DNA from 2 places in the Saliniradius amylolyticus genome. Region 1 is predicted to be linked to the other one. Evidence: predicted binding sites of a transcription regulator. Region 1 holds the regulator's gene; the other holds the start of a gene.
The links. The regulator FliA, encoded in region 1, starts transcription of late flagellar genes. The targets are predictions, from matches to a motif close to CTAAAGNTNNNNNNNNNNNNGCCGATA.

Region 1 (8,118 bases):
ACGACTTCCCCGTGCAATCTGGTTGCCCTGATAGTAGTCGTAGTGTCAGTAAAGCGGTCGCGTACATAGTTTCAATCTGATTCATTCGCTGCTGGCGCTATTGTTAAATGTTATGGCCTAAACAGTCAAGCTTTGTGATGGTTTTATCCTAATATCTTTTTGCTTTTTGTTTTCTATTAGGATGTATGTTTTGTTTTTATGGGTGTGTTTAGTTCTTTTATACCCAGACGGTCTTTTATTAAGCACTTGATTGAGGCTTGTGAAAAACTGGACCGCTTTTTGCAGAGTCAGGCCAGTTGTCAAAATTTCGTTGTTTGAGCCTGACTCTATGGAACTAAGCGCTTACCTGAATCGATTCGATAAAGAACGCTTCAAACAGATGTCCTCCGGCCTGGGTGCGCCGGTAATTCTGCTGGCCATTATGGGTATGGTGATCCTACCCATGCCGCCGGTGCTGTTGGATATTTTGTTTAGCTTTAATATTGCCCTGTCACTGGTGGTGATATTAGTGAGCGTGTTCACTCAACGGCCCGTAGAGTTTGGTGCTTTTCCTTTGGTGCTACTGATCGCCACAGTACTCAGGCTGGCTTTGAATGTAGCCTCTACCCGAGTGGTCTTGCTGGAAGGTCACGAAGGGGGAGACGCTGCTGGTAAGGTCATAGAAGCATTTGGTGAGGTGGTCATCGGTGGCAACTATGCTGTGGGTATCGTGGTGTTCGCCATCCTGATGATTATCAACTTTAAGGTGGTGACCGCCGGTGCAGGCCGGATTTCCGAGGTGAGCGCGCGTTTTACTCTGGATGCTTTGCCGGGCAAGCAGATGGCCATCGACGCCGATCTGAACGCGGGATTCATTAATCAGGAAGAGGCCAGACAGCGTCGTCAGGAAGTGACCGCTGAGGCTGACTTTTACGGCTCCATGGACGGTGCTTCTAAATTTGTTAAAGGCGACGCTATTGCGGGCTTAGTGATCATGGTGATCAACATCGTCGGCGGTCTGTTTATCGGCATGATTCAGCACGATCTCAGCTTCAGTCAGGCAGTGGAAATTTACACACTGCTCACCATTGGTGATGGCCTGGTGGCGCAAATTCCATCGTTACTGTTATCCGTTGCCACCGCGATTATCGTGACCCGGGAAAATGACACTCAGGAAATGGGCGCAGAGGTTAAGCGCCAACTCGGTAACCGCACCGCGTTGACCATTACAACCGGCATATTATTTGTAATGGGCATCGTACCCGGTATGCCGCATATGGCATTTCTGGGTCTGGCCTGTGTTACCGGTGGGCTCGCGTATTACAGCTACTATATTGAGAAAAAGCAGGCGGAACAGCCTCAACAGCCAGAAAATCTGCCTGAGCAATCTCAATCCAAAGGCGAAGTCAAAGAGCTGGGTTGGGAAGATGTGCAGCAGGTCGATACCATTGGTCTTGAAGTCGGCTACCGGTTGATCCCCTTGGTGGACAAGTCTCAGGGAGGCGAACTGCTGACGCGCATTAAAGGTGTGCGTAAGAAGCTGTCCCAGGAGCTCGGGTTCTTAATCCCACCGGTACACATTCGAGATAACCTTGATCTCAGTCCTAATAACTACACCATCGCCATGCTGGGTGTGACCATCGGTGAGGCGGAAATCGCTCACGATGCGGAGCTTGCTATTAACCCCGGTCAGGTGTTCGGTAAACTGGAAGGCACGCCAACCACTGACCCGGCCTTTGGCTTAGAAGCTGTATGGATTAAATCAGAGCAGAAAGAGCATGCTCAGACTCTCGGCTATACCGTTGTCGATGCGGCGACTGTAGTGGCTACTCACCTGAGCCAGCTGCTGACGAATAATGCCTATCAGTTGCTGGGCTATGAAGAGGTACAGCAACTTCTGGATATGCTCGCGAAGCAGCATCCTAAGCTGGTGGAAGGCTTGGTGCCGGATGTGATGCCGTTGGGTACGGTGGTCAAGGTGCTGCAAACCCTGTTGTATGAAGGCATTCCGATTCGGGATCTGCGCACCATTATCCAGACCCTGTGCGAGTATGGACCTAAGAGTCAAGATCCCGACGTTCTGGTATCGGCCGTGCGCATCGCTTTAAAACGCCTGATCGTTCAGGAAATCAATGGTTCGAGTCAGGAAATTCCGGTAATCACGCTATCTCCAGATTTGGAACAGATGTTGCATAAGTCTCTTCAGGCTGGCGGCAATGAAGGCGCTGGCATCGAACCCGGCCTGGCTGAGAAGATGCAGAACTCACTCGGCGAAGTGGCGCAGCAGCAAGAGCTGGCCGGAGAACCTGCGGTACTGCTGACATCTGGCATGTTGCGGCCCGTGTTATCGCGTTTCCTGAAAAACGCGATCAGTGGCTTACATGTATTGTCGTATCAGGAAGTACCGGATGATAAACAGATCAAGATCGTTAGTGCCATCGGGCAGTAATAGAGGGGAGAGGCCATGAAAATCAGACGCTTTTATGGAAAGGACATGCGCGACGCTTTGTCGCAGGTGAAAGAAGAACTGGGCGGTGATGCGGTAATCATGTCGCAAAAGAAGGTCGGTGATGGCATCGAAGTGGTGGCAGCCTATGATAAAGAGCCGACTAAGTCCGCGGTGCAGCCACAAGCTCAGCCGCAAGCTAAAGCTCAGAGTTCGGTCACTCCGCTGCGCCAGAAATCTGACACCCTGTCTTCTCAGGCGAAGGCTTCGCCCAGCCTGAGTGAGATTATCGGTGATGAAGGTCAGGACTCCTTGCGAGCGCTACTGGAGAAGCAAGGTGCCATACCCAGTCAGCCCCAAACCACCTCCGAACCCGGTCCTCAGACTCAACCTGTAGCTGACCCCAAGCCTGTCCCCTCTCAGGCTCAGCCGGCCGCACAGCAGGGCTCAATGGACGACATTCGTCAGGAGCTGGCCTCGCTGCGCAATGTCTTAGAGTTTCAGGTCTCTGGTCTGATGAAACAGCAGCGTCAGCAGGAGCGCCCCTTACACGATTATCTTATCGAGCGGCTCAAACAGATGGGCATCAGTGAATCTCTGGCTGAGGAAGTGGTGTCGTACACGCCGCCCAATTGCGAAGAGCGAGATGCCTGGAAGTTTTTGCTGAAGTTGCTGGCCAATAAAATCCACACCTCTAATAACGATATTGTACGCAATGGCGGCGTGGTGGCCTTGGTGGGTCCCACGGGGACGGGTAAAACGACTACCATCGCCAAGCTGGCGGCCCAGTACGCGCGTCGTCATGGCGGTGACAAGGTGGCACTGATTACGATCGACAGCTATCGCATTGCAGCTTATGAACAGTTGGCGACTTATGGCAAAATCATTGGTTGCCAGGTGAAAAAGGCCGCCACGTCCGAAGAACTGTCCGATTTGTTGTATCAGTTCCGTAATAAAGGCCTGGTGCTTATAGATACTGCTGGTTTCGGGCAAAGAGACGCTCGCCTAATCAAACAGTTAGATACATTGAGCCAGTCAAGTTATGCTAGTATCAATCATTATCTGGTGCTGGCTGCCAATGCCCAGCGTCAGGTTATGACGCACACCCTCGACACCTATGGACAGATTCCGCTAAAAGGCTGTATTCTGTCAAAATTAGACGAGTGCTACAGTTTAGGGGAAGCTGTCAGTGTCGCGATCGAGCAGCGCTTGCCGGTAAGTTACTTGACCGATGGTCAGAGAGTGCCGGAAGACATTAAGGCGGCCGATGCAAAATATTTGATCTCATGCGCGGCCAGACTCTATAAACAATTTGCGCTCGGAGCGGCCAAAACCCAACGAGCGGTGAACTCAGCAGTATCAATATGATTGAGGATCAGGCGAGTAGCTTACGAAGAATGAATCAGCCTAAGCAGATTAAAGTGATTGCGGTCACAGGGGGAAAAGGGGGTGTGGGTAAAACCAATATCACCCTGAACACGGCTATCGCCATGGCCAAGCAGGGCAAGCGCGTTATGGTGCTGGACGCCGACTTGGGACTGGCTAACGTGGACGTTATGCTTGGGCTGAGAGTCGAAAAGAACCTGTCTCATGTGTTGTCCGGCGAGTGCTTGTTGGATGAGATTCTGGTAGAGGGCCCTCATGGCATCAAGATTGCCCCAGCCAGTTCCGGCACCCAGAGTATGACCGAACTCAGCCCCACAGAGCACGCTGGCTTGATTCGCGCCTTCAGTGAATTGCAAAGCCAAATCGATGTTCTGATTGTGGATACCGCCGCCGGTATCTCCGACATGGTATTAAGCTTTTCCCGAGCCTCTCAGGACATTATGGTAGTGGTTTGCGACGAGCCCACCTCCCTGACCGACGCTTATGCTTTGATCAAAATTTTGAATCGCGATTATGGCGTATTCAAATTCAAGGTCGTGGCCAATATGGTTAAAAACCTGCGCGAAGGGCAGGAGTTGTTTGCTAAGTTGTCCAAGGTAACCCATCGATTTTTGGATGTCGCTTTGGAACTGGTGGCCACGGTGCCCTTCGATGAAAATATCCGTAAGGCTGTGCGCAAGCAGCAGCCTATTGTGGATGCCTTCCCGGGTTCGCCTGCATCTGTCGCCATTACCAACCTGGCCAAACAGGCTTTGCGTTGGCCGGTTCCGGAGCAGGCTGGTGGACATTTGGAGTTTTTCCTGGAGCAGTTGGTAAATCACGACCCCCAAATGCAGAGAGATAAGGCGTGAACAGTAAAGCGGCAGCTTATCAACAACAAGACGATAAACGTCAACTGATCGAACAGCATGCGCCTTTGGTGAAGCGCATCGCCCATCACCTGATGGCAAGACTGCCAGCCAGCGTGCTGGTTGATGACTTGATCCAATCGGGGATGATCGGGTTGTTGGAGGCGGCCAAAAACTTTGATGGTTCCAAGGGAGCCAGCTTTGAAACCTTTGCCGGTATCCGTATTCGCGGTGCCATGTTGGATGAGATTCGAAAAGGTGACTGGACCCCGCGTTCGGTGCATAAGAATGGCCGCGCTATTGCCGAAGCTATTTCCGAGGTGGAAAAAGAGACCGGTCGCGACGCTCGCGATCTGGAAGTGGCTGAGAAAATGCAGGTCAGCGTGGATGATTACCACCAGATGCTCAATGAAGTGAATGCGGGTCGGATGATCGGTATTGAGGACCTGGGAGTAACAGAAGATGTGCTCAGTACCGAAGAGTCTCGCCAGGCAGACACGCCTTATCGTGATCTGGAACAAGGTGCGTTTCAAAAGGCGCTCGCCCACGCGATTACCACTTTGCCGGAGCGGGAAGCCATAGTATTGTCCCTGTATTATGACGAAGAGTTGAACTTACGAGAGATCGGCGAGGTACTTGACGTCAGTGAATCCAGGGTGAGTCAGATTCATAGCCAGGCGATGTTGCGTTTGCGGACTCGGATGCAAACTTGGCAGGCCGCCTAGAAAGCAGTATGTTAATTCTAATCAGTGCAATCCTCATCGGAGGCAGTTTTGGATAAAAATATGAAAATTCTTGTTGTTGATGACTTTTCAACAATGAGACGAATCATTAAAAACCTTTTAAAAGATCTTGGCTTTACCAATGTCCAGGAAGCGGACGACGGTAACACTGCACTGCCAATGCTTCAGCAGGGAGATTTCGACTTTGTCGTGACCGACTGGAATATGCCGGGCATGCAAGGTATCGACCTGTTACGGGCCATTCGTTCCGATGATAATCTAAAGCACCTTCCCGTATTGATGGTGACCGCGGAAGCCAAGAAAGAGCAAATCGTGGCGGCGGCCCAGGCCGGAGTCAACGGTTATGTCGTTAAGCCGTTCACTGCAGCCACATTGAAAGAAAAGCTCGACAAAATTTTCGAACGCCTGGGTTAATCCGGCGCCTCCTACCCGAATAAGGAACGCCCGATGACAGATAAATCCAATACCCCCATCTCCCTGGAAGAAGCCAGGGAATTGGTGCAATTGCTTGAGCAAGGCGATAATGAGGGAGCTAACGCGCTGTTGGAATCCATCAGCTTGCGGGACTCCACCGAGCTGTTTGCCGAAGTGGGCAAACTGACCCGCCAGCTGCACGATTCATTGAATAACTTTCAATTGGATGCCCGCATTGCCAACCTGGCCAATGAAGACATTCCCGACGCCAAGACCCGACTAAACTATGTGATCGAAACCACGGAGCAGGCTGCTAATACCACCATGGACGCGGTAGAAAAGAGTATGCCCATGGTGGAGCAGTTGAATGCGAATATCGGTGAGATACTGCCCGAGTGGAAGCGTCTGATGAGCCGTGACATTGAGCTGGGAGAGTTTAAAGCGCTGTGCCATAAGGTGGACGCCTTGCTGGAGCAGTCGAACAATGACACGGCTAAGTTGACCGAATTAATGACCGAAGTGTTAATGGCTCAAGGTTATCAAGATCTAACTGGGCAGGTGATTCGTAAAGTCATCGACCTCGTTAAAGAGGTGGAAGACAGTCTGGTTCACATGTTGACTGTATTTGGTGAACCGGAAGTCAATGAAAAAGCTAATAAATCTGAGTCTGATTCCGATAAAGCCAGAGAGGCTGAAGGCCCCATCATCGATGCCGAGAATCGCGACGATGTTGTGACCGGTCAGGATGATGTGGACGATTTGCTGTCGAGCTTAGGATTTTAGGGGGCTGAAATGGCTTACGATGTTGACGAGGAAATACTACAGGACTTTCTGATCGAAGCGGGCGAGATACTCGACCAGCTTCAGGAGCAGTTAGTGGATCTGGAGAACAACCCAGATGATCAAGATCTGCTGAATGCCATTTTCCGCAGCTTCCATACCGTTAAGGGCGGCGCTGGATTTCTCTCGTTAACTGAGTTGGTGGATATTTGTCACGGCGCAGAGAACGTCTTTGACATCTTGCGTAACGGTCAGCGTCAGGTGACATCCGATTTAATGGATGTAATCCTGGAGTCCTTGGATACTGTCAACGATATGTTTGAGCGGGTTAAAGCCAGAGAGGATTTGGAGCCCGCTTCTCCTGAATTGCTGGACACCCTGCATCGCCTTAGCAAACCGGAATCGGAAGATGAAAAGGCGGCCGCCGAATCTGCGCCAGCAGAGCCCGAGCCCGACCCTGAGCCGGAAGCGCCGACACCCTCTGAAAACGCTGAACAGGCAGGAGAGGGTGACAGCATTGATGAGATCACCGAAGATGAATTCGAAGCGCTGCTGGATGAGTTGCACGGTCCGGGCAGCGGTCCCTCCAAGGCTGAAAAAGAGGCAGCTTCAGCGGCTCCATCCGGAGAGAAAAAAGGTGAAGACGGTGATGAGGATATTACCGATGAAGAATTTGAAGCCTTACTGGATGAACTCCATGGAGAGGGTAAGTTCAAGGCGGGTGAAGAACCTGACAAGAAATCCACTAAAGAAGCTGCGGCAACATCTTCTGGTGAGGGTGATGAAGAGATTGACGAAGACGAGTTTGAGGCTCTGCTAGATCAGCTGCATGGTAAGGGTAAAGGCCCTGGTGCTGATGAGGACAAGTCGGCAGCACCCAGCCCCTCTCCCTCTCCGGCGCCGAGTCCGTCTCCCAAATCCGAGTCTGGCTCTCCCAAGCCTGCTCCTGCGCCGAAGCCCACACCGGCAGTGAAGAAACCGGCGACCAATGACAAGAAACCAGAGCGTAAAGCCGCCGCTGCTCCGCCGGCGGAAACAACCGTTCGTGTGGACACGAAGCGTCTGGATGAAATTATGAATATGGTTGGCGAGCTGGTATTGGTCCGTAATCGTTTGCTGACGCTGGGCAATAATGTGACCGATGAGAACATGACCAAGGCCATTTCCAACCTGGATGTGGTGACTGGCGACTTGCAAGGCGCGGTGATGAAGACCCGGATGCAGCCGATCAAGAAAGTCTTCGGTCGTTTTCCTCGAGTGGTTCGGGACCTGGCACGCAGCCTGAAGAAAGAGATTACCCTTAGTTTGGAAGGGGAAGAGACGGATCTGGATAAGAATCTGGTGGAAGCTCTGGCTGACCCCTTGGTGCACTTGGTGCGTAACTCGGTTGATCATGGCATTGAGATGCCTGACGAGCGGGAAGACGTTGGTAAACCGCGCATGGGTAATGTCAAGCTTGCCGCGTCACAGGAAGGCGACCATATCCTTTTGACCATTCAAGACGATGGTAAAGGTATGGATC
Region 2 (8,118 bases), 1.3 Mb from region 1:
AATTGGTGCGATCGCTGTTGGTGGTGCCATTCATCGACCCGCCGGCCTCGGTGATAAGCTCAAAGTGCTGCTCGTCCTCGACATTCTGCGAGCCTTGGAACATCATGTGTTCAAAGAAGTGCGCAAAGCCCGAACGGCCCGGCTCTTCCCGGGCTGAACCCACATGATAGGTCACATCCACATGCACTAAGGGATCGGAATGATCCTCGTGTAAAACCACTGTCAGGCCGTTTTCCAGTTGGTATTCATTGTAGGCGATACCCACCTTATTCTCTGGGGTATGCTGCTTGACCAGCGTCATGCCAGCCGGTAAATCCGTGTCCTCGTTCCATTGTGAGCATCCGGCCAGCAAGCATGCCCCCATTGCCGCCATCAAGATAAGATAACGAGACTTCATATCGATCCTTAATAAACAAATTCTGTAGCTTTAATAAGCCAGAAAACCCGTTCCGACGCAAGGGGATACCGTCATTCCAGCAGATAAGGCATAATGGTGTTTTCAGCTAACCATCCTGTTTGGCCGTGCTCAGTCAAAACGATCTTATCTTTCAGCATCCGGACTTTGTTGTGCTGAACAAGCCTGCTGGCTTAGGTATGCACCGCCAGCATGGCAACCCAGGGCTAGTCTGTGAATTGGCGGAGTTAACCGGCGAATCGGACTGGTTTTTGGTGCACCGGCTGGATAAGGTGACCTCGGGTTTATTACTAGTTGCCCGGCATTCTGAGGCCGCCGCCGAACTGGCCCAGCTTTTTGCCGAGCGTCAAATCGAAAAGTATTACCTGGCCTTAAGCGCTCAGAAACCACATAAAAAGCAGGGGCGAATTATCGGTGATATGGAAAAGGCTCGCCGTGGCCAATGGAAGTTGACCGCGTCACGTCAGGCTCCGGCGGTTACCCAGTTTTTCAGTCAAAGCCTGGCTCCCGGTGTGCGCGCCTTTTTGCTTAAGCCACACACCGGCAAAACCCACCAACTCAGGGTCGCAATGAAAAGCCTGTCCAGCCCAATCCTGGGCGATGACTTATACGGTGGCCACAAAGCCGATCGTACTTATCTGCACGCCTATGCGCTGAGATTTCGTTATCAACAGCATGACTATGAGTTTTACCAACCAGCCAGGACGGGTGAACACTTTGACTTACTCAATCAGCAGCTTGATTCACTCGGTTACCGCTTGCCCTGGCAACAACACTGGCCCAAAATAGGCGCTGTCACTTCCACATCTAAAAACAACTGACTATGCCCGTGCGCCGCTATATTCGACATCAAGGTTTTTTTGCATTGCTGATCGCAGCTCTGGTACTGCTGTTCGCCCTTCTCTGGGCTCCAGCAGACAACCTGCCGGTCAGGGGTGGTAATGACAAGCTTCATCACGGACTTTACTTTATGGGTCTTTGTGTACTCATGAAGCTCAGCTTGCGCCTCAAAGATCAGTGGCTCGTGGGTCTACTGTTTTCCATCGCCGTACTGTCGGAACTGAGCCAGTATAGCCTCCCCTACCGCAGTGCCAGTTGGGGCGACCTATTAGCCGATAGCCTGGGTATTGCCTTAGGTTACGGGATGATTTTTAGTGTTTACTTTATCAAGCGTCGCAAGCTATGCGGGTCCTGATTGCGGGGCAAGGAGCCATTGGCTCCGTACTGGCCTACCGCTGCGAGCTGCATGGCCTGGATTATCGGGTCTTACCCCGCAGACAAAAGCAGTCCATCGAATTCCAACCTTTGGACGCCGCCTGCCTGCGCTTACCCTCGGCTCAACAAAACCCCGCCAGCTTGCGGGGCGATGAATTACTGCTATTGCCACTGAAAGCCTATCAGGTCCAGTCGATGCTGGAGCAAGTTAGTCCATATCTCAGCACTCAGACTCTGGTCTTACTGCACAATGGCCTGGGTGTTCTGGAGAAGGCCCGGCACCTTGCGCCAGAATGTTCTTTTATTCAGGGAATCACTCGACTAGCAGCTTATAAACAGCAGCATAGAGTAACCCAGACGGCTCAGGGCGACACTCATCTTAGCTGGGTCAGCGAAGTCAATCAGTCCCGCGAGCAAAAGGTGCATGCGGTGCTGGAGGAGTTATTAAGTCCGGTATACTGGCATCAGGATCTCAGTGAAGCCCTGTGGCGTAAATTAGTCGTCAATAGTGTGATCAATCCCCTGACGGCCCTGCACCAAGTACGCAATGGTCAGCTAAGTCAGCCCCAATATCAGGCTCAGATTCAAACACTGATCGATGAAGCCCGAGCGTTAATGCAGGGACTTGGCATTCGCGGACATGAAGACCTCGAAAGGGCGGTGGCCGAGGTGATCGAGCAAACTTCGGATAATTACTCATCCATGTATCAGGATCTGATGCAGCAGCGGCCCACGGAGATTGACTACATCAATGGTTACCTGTGCCAGGAAGGGCAAAGGCTGGGCATTGCCACCCCAGAGCACCAGGCAGTGCTTGAGGCTATCCACGCCCAGCAAGCCGCTACTTAGGCCGGTAAACCCTTACATTGCTATAGCCCTGCTCTTTAAGCAGCAGTGCCTGCATCTGGCTCATCACCCCGCGATCACAGTACAGATAATACTCCCTGTCCTGAGGCAGCTCGGCAAACTGAGTGGCCAGCTTGAAAAATGGAATGTGCTCGATTGCTATACCATCCAGGCTCAGCGGTTTATCGTCCACCTCATCCTGGCTTCGAATATCCACCACTACTGCCGCTTCAGGCAGGGTGCTGCTGGTTTCGGCGCTACTTACCTGATGCTCGGCTTCCTTAACGATACGCCGGATATCCTGCATATCGGCGGCATAGACCACTCGCTCGATCAGATCCGCTGATAGTTTGGCTTCCTCTTCCTCTACCCGCTCCAGTATTGCTTTCACCGTTGGCTTCTTGGAAATAACACCACAATATTCGGGGATTCCTGCAGCCAGGTCTTCCACGCCAATCTCCCGCGCCTGACGGATAATTTCCGATTTATCCATGGCGATAAGCGGGCGCAGCACCAGTTTATCAGTGGCTTTATTGATCACATCCAAATTCGCCAGGGTCTGACTGGACACCTGCCCCATACACTCGCCGGTGACGATAGTGGATGTGGCCAGCTTGTCGGCGACCAGTGCAGCGGCACGCATCATCATACGCTTAAGCACCACCCCCATCAGGCCGTTGTCGACTTTTTCCAGGATCTCGGCCACCACGGGCTCAAAGTCCACGCCGATAAACTTCACCCGATGAGAGGCTGAGTAACGCTGCCACAGGTACTTACATACCTGCTTAACGCCAATTTCATGCTCGCGGCCGCCCAGATTGAAAAAACAAAAATGGGTACGGGCCCCACGACGGATCATCTGGAAACTCGCCACACTGGAGTCGAAACCGCCGGAGATCAGCGACACCACATCCTCTTGCGTCGGCAAGGGCATACCACCCAGACACTTAAAACGTTCGTGGATGATCAGCAGCTTGTCCTTGTTCACTTCCAGCTCGATAGTGACATCGGGATTTTTGAGTTTAACACCAGCGGTATTACAGTTCTGGTTGAGACCGCCCCCCACATAGCGGGCGACTTCCATAGAAGAAAACTCGTGCTTGCCACGGCGCTTGGCGCGCACGGCAAAGGTCTTTCCAGCCAGCTTATCGCCCCAAACCTGTTTCACCTGCTGATAGATATCATCCAGATCCTGGTAGTCGCTTTCCTTGACCAGCAGGCACTGCTCAATGCCCGGAATGCACTTTAGCTGCGCTCGGACCTGCTGCTGTTGCTCAGGGGTATCTGCCGCCGCCACCAACTCGAGCTTATCCCAACGGTTGTGCACCGCTACCTTAAACTCATAGGGCTTAAATACATTACGTACATTGGATTCGAGCAAACGAGTAAAACGACGACGGACATCGTCACTCTTAATGGTGATCTCGGGATGCAGCTTGATGATCAGTTTCATAGTGCCGGAGGGGGTTGCCAAAGAAGCGGCGGAGTATAGCAGAGCCAAACGCCCGCCTAAAGCACCATTACTGTCGCTCCAGCACCGACACTGGCTCTGACTCCATGGGTTCACCCTGACTGATAGCAATCTCTACCCGACGGTTTCTGCTGCGGCCTTCAGGAGTGTCATTGGGCGCCAAAGGTTTATTATCGGCCATGCCGACCACTTCCATGCGCGATTCGTCGAAGCCCTCCGAGCGGGCCAGCTCTTCAGCTACCGCCACCGCCCGCTGAGCAGACAGATCCCAGTTGGAGCGATAGAGCTCATTAGAGATGTTTTGATTGTCGCTGTGGCCGGACACTTCAAGGCGCCCCGGCACATCGGCCAGCAAGCCCCCAATTTTGCGAACCACAGGAATAAACTGCGGTTGCAAGAAGGCTGAACCGGCGGAGAAAGCGCCATTTTCGCGAATGCGGATCACCAGTTGTTGTCCCAGCGATTCCACTTCAATTGCACCATCCACAATCTGCTCTTCCAGCTGCTGAGCCACTTTCTTCAATTGTTCGTTCATCTGTTGCTGTGCACCAGAAGTAGACGCCGAGGCTCGCTGACTGGCCGTTTGCTGCGACTGCCCGCCCCGCTGTTCACCGCGCTGTTTCTGACGACCTCCCGATGAATCTTCATCCCCGGCCTGAAAACGCAGCGACTGCTCCGTCACTTCCATGGTGACCTGTTGAATATTCTCAATGGGAGTGGGCTCTGGCCGGCCAGGCTGAAACTCCTGAGCAATCACACTGGTGCCCTTGGGAATGTCTTTTACTTCGATTTTGTTTTGTACCCCGAAAGCAAACTTCATGGAGCCGGCAATCTGCTTAAACTTGAGCACATCCATCTCTGAAAACGCCAGCAACAACACAAAGAAACACATCAACAGCGACATCAGATCGGCAAAGGTTGCCATCCACGCCGGCAAGCCGGGAGGGGGGCATTTGGGACATTCCTTCTCTTGCGGATCGGACATAAATTACTCTTCTGCTTCTTCGATGCGTTTGCCAGCCGCCAGGTAGTTTTTCAACAGGCCTTCGATGACCCTGGGGTTCTGACCATCGGCAATGCCGACGATGCCATCCAAAATTAAGGTCTGGTTTAACTTTTCCTGTTCGGCGCGGTTTTCCAGCTTACTGGCTAATGGCAAGGCAATAACATTGGCAAAAAAGGCACCATAGAGGGTGGTCAGCAGCGCTACGGCCATTGCCGGACCGATGGATTTGGGGTCGTCCATGTTCGACAGCATAGCCACAAGACCTATCAGCGTACCAATCATCCCCATTGCCGGGGCCACTTCACCGATGGATTTAAACACCGAGGCACCAAACTCATGTCGTTCGCTGGTCAGAGAAATATCTTTATACAGTGTTGCCCGCACCACATCCACATCATGCCCGTCCACCAGCATGTCCACGCCCTTTTGCATAAAGTCGTTTTCTATTTCAGCCTCTTCGAGCGCCAGGAAACCACCTTTACGAGCCGCGTCGGCCATTTCGACGATCTTCATGATCAATTCTTCAGGCTGCTGTAGCTTGAACATAAATGCCTTGACCACAACCTTGCCAGTATTGAAAAACTGGCCCAGTGTATAGGAGCTAAGTGCCACAAACAGGGTACCGCCGAATACGATCAGCACGGAGGGGATGTTCAGGTACATCTCAATACTGCCGTTTAGGATCATCGCCATCACGATAAAACCGATCGCACCTAACATGCCTATCAGGGTTGCTAAATCCACACTATCCTCCACTTCACCCAGGTTGGGTCTGACTACTATGCCTTTATGATACTAGAGCCGCAGTGATAGGGAATCCCCAATTTGCATCAATAGTAACATTCGGCATAGACCGGCTAACTGATTGACTTGCTTCACCAATTTATCGACACCTTAAGAATATTCTAAAGCTTTGGTAAAGAAAAAGGCCATTGACCCCTTAATAACCCTCGGGTAAGGTTCGCCAGTAATGCGTCCCGCCTGCCGATGCAGGCCTCTCTAAACCTCGATGTCGTAATCTTATCTTATGAGTAATAGCAAGCCATCTGAAACCTTATCCTTTGAGCAAGCCATGCAAGAGCTGGAAACCATTGTCGAACAGATGGAAGCAGGCGAACTCCCATTAGAAGAGGCGTTGCAGCGCTTCGAACGCGGCATCGCATTGACCCAGCAGGGCCAACAAAAGCTGCAACAGGCTGAGCAGAAAGTGAAAATGCTGCTCGCCGAGCAGGGACAAGAAAACCTGGTCGACTTTGAGCCGGAACAGTAAGATGGCCGTGAGTTGGCAAATCGCTCTTGCAGATTATCAGCAGCGCATCAATGGTCTGTTGACCGAGCGTCTCGACGCTCTGCCCGATACCGCTCCCCGATTGAAGCAAGCCATGCAACACGCTCTGTTGCTCGGCGGTAAACGCGTTCGCCCAGCACTGGTTTATGCCACAGGTGATATGCTGGGCCTGACACAGGCAGACTTAGATCCACCCGCTATGGCTCTGGAGTGCATTCATGCTTACTCATTGATCCATGACGACCTGCCTGCCATGGACGACGACGATTTACGTCGCGGTCAGCCCACTTGCCATGTTCGTTTCGACGAAGCCACTGCCATATTAGCCGGTGATGCCTTACAGACATTAGCCTTTGAGCTGCTTTGCCACGAACCCCTGAGCGTCTCGGTTGAATCAGCACGCCTGCCCCTATTGCAGACCCTGACCGGCGCCGCTGGCTACCAGGGGATGTGTGGCGGACAGGCTCAGGATCTGGCCGCCACGAATACGCCCGTTACCCTGGAGCAGCTGGAACAATTGCATCTGGCCAAAACCGGCGCCCTCATTCGGGCCGCCTTGATAATGCCCGCACAATTGGCGGAGTTGCCAGAACAGCAACAAGCGTCACTGAATGAATTTGGTCGTAACATTGGTTTGGCGTTTCAGGTGCAGGACGATATTCTGGACATCACCGCCGACACTCAGATACTGGGCAAACCCCAAGGCTCTGATGATCAGGGCAATAAGAGTACCTACCCTTCCCTGCTCGGTCTGCAAGGTGCCAAGAATCTGTGCCAGCAATTGCATCAGCAAGCAGTACAAGCGCTCGGCGCTTTACCTTACAATACCGAATTACTACAGTCCTTTAGTGACTTTATTATTAACCGAGATTACTAGATACCCCCATGACCCTGGACCTTGAACACTACCCGGTGTTGGCACTGGCAAATACCCCGGAGCAGCTGCGCGAATTACCGAAAGATAAACTCCGGCAATTAGCCAATGAACTGCGGCAATATCTGCTGGCCAGTGTCAGCCAGAGTAGTGGACACTTCGCCTCAGGGCTCGGCACTGTTGAACTGACCGTGGCCCTGCATTACGTGTATCAAACCCCTTTCGATCGCCTTATCTGGGATGTGGGCCACCAGGCTTACCCCCATAAGATCCTGACTGACCGTCGTGAACGCATGACGACAATTCGCCAAAAAGGCGGCTTACACCCGTTCCCCTGGCCGCCAGAAAGCCCCTACGACACCTTTGCCGTGGGCCATTCTTCGACTTCCATATCCGCCGCCCTGGGTATGGCCATGGCGGCAGAAAAAGAAGGCAAAAACCGCAAGGTTGTATCGGTAATCGGCGATGGTGCCATGACCGCTGGCATGGCCTTCGAAGCGATGAACCATGCGGGAGATATCGGCAAAGATATGGTGGTGGTGCTCAATGATAATGAGATGTCTATCTCCGAAAACGTGGGCGCACTCAACAGCCACCTGGCACGCCTGCTGACTGGGAATTTTTTCAACAGCATTCGTGACGGTGGCAAGAAGTTGCTTAGCAGTATGCCGCCCATCAAAGAGTTTGCCAGTCGCGCCGAAGAACACCTTAAAGGCATGGTCGTGCCCGGCACCATCTTCGAAGAGCTGGGTTTTAACTACATCGGCCCCATCGACGGTCATGACGTCAATGGCCTGGTAGATACACTGCGCAACATGCGCAGCCTCAAAGGCCCGCAAATACTGCATGTGGTCACCCGTAAAGGCAAAGGCTATGAGATGGCGGAAAAAGATCCCATCAAATGGCACGCGGTGCCCAAATTCAACCCGGCCGACAGCCAACTCCCCAAGACTAAAAGCGCAGGACCGAGCTTCTCAGCGGTGTTTGGCGACTGGCTGTGCGA

Region 2: pomA (flagellar motor protein PomA) is a predicted target of FliA. The motif match lies at 5,838-5,864, and genes of this name have one in related genera.

Annotation. Positions count from the first base shown of each region.
Region 1 covers NZ_CP029347.1:839,957-848,074, forward strand. The annotation lists gene flhA (flagellar biosynthesis protein FlhA) at 329-2,428, shown strand; gene flhF (flagellar biosynthesis GTPase FlhF) at 2,444-3,793, shown strand; gene HMF8227_RS03970 (MinD/ParA family protein) at 3,790-4,662, shown strand; gene HMF8227_RS03975 (RNA polymerase sigma factor FliA) at 4,659-5,384, shown strand; gene cheY (chemotaxis response regulator CheY) at 5,433-5,816, shown strand; gene HMF8227_RS03985 (protein phosphatase CheZ) at 5,850-6,599, shown strand; gene HMF8227_RS03990 (chemotaxis protein CheA) at 6,609-8,118, shown strand, end outside.
Region 2 covers NZ_CP029347.1:2,115,991-2,124,108, forward strand. The annotation lists gene HMF8227_RS09830 (M16 family metallopeptidase) at 1-397, opposite strand, end outside; gene HMF8227_RS09835 (TIGR01621 family pseudouridine synthase) at 523-1,236, shown strand; gene HMF8227_RS15195 (VanZ family protein) at 1,245-1,610, shown strand; gene HMF8227_RS09845 (ketopantoate reductase family protein) at 1,598-2,479, shown strand; gene thiI (tRNA uracil 4-sulfurtransferase ThiI) at 2,472-3,929, opposite strand; gene HMF8227_RS09855 (flagellar motor protein MotB) at 3,997-4,932, opposite strand; gene pomA (flagellar motor protein PomA) at 4,936-5,697, opposite strand; gene xseB (exodeoxyribonuclease VII small subunit) at 5,981-6,223, shown strand; gene ispA ((2E,6E)-farnesyl diphosphate synthase) at 6,225-7,118, shown strand; gene dxs (1-deoxy-D-xylulose-5-phosphate synthase) at 7,127-8,118, shown strand, end outside.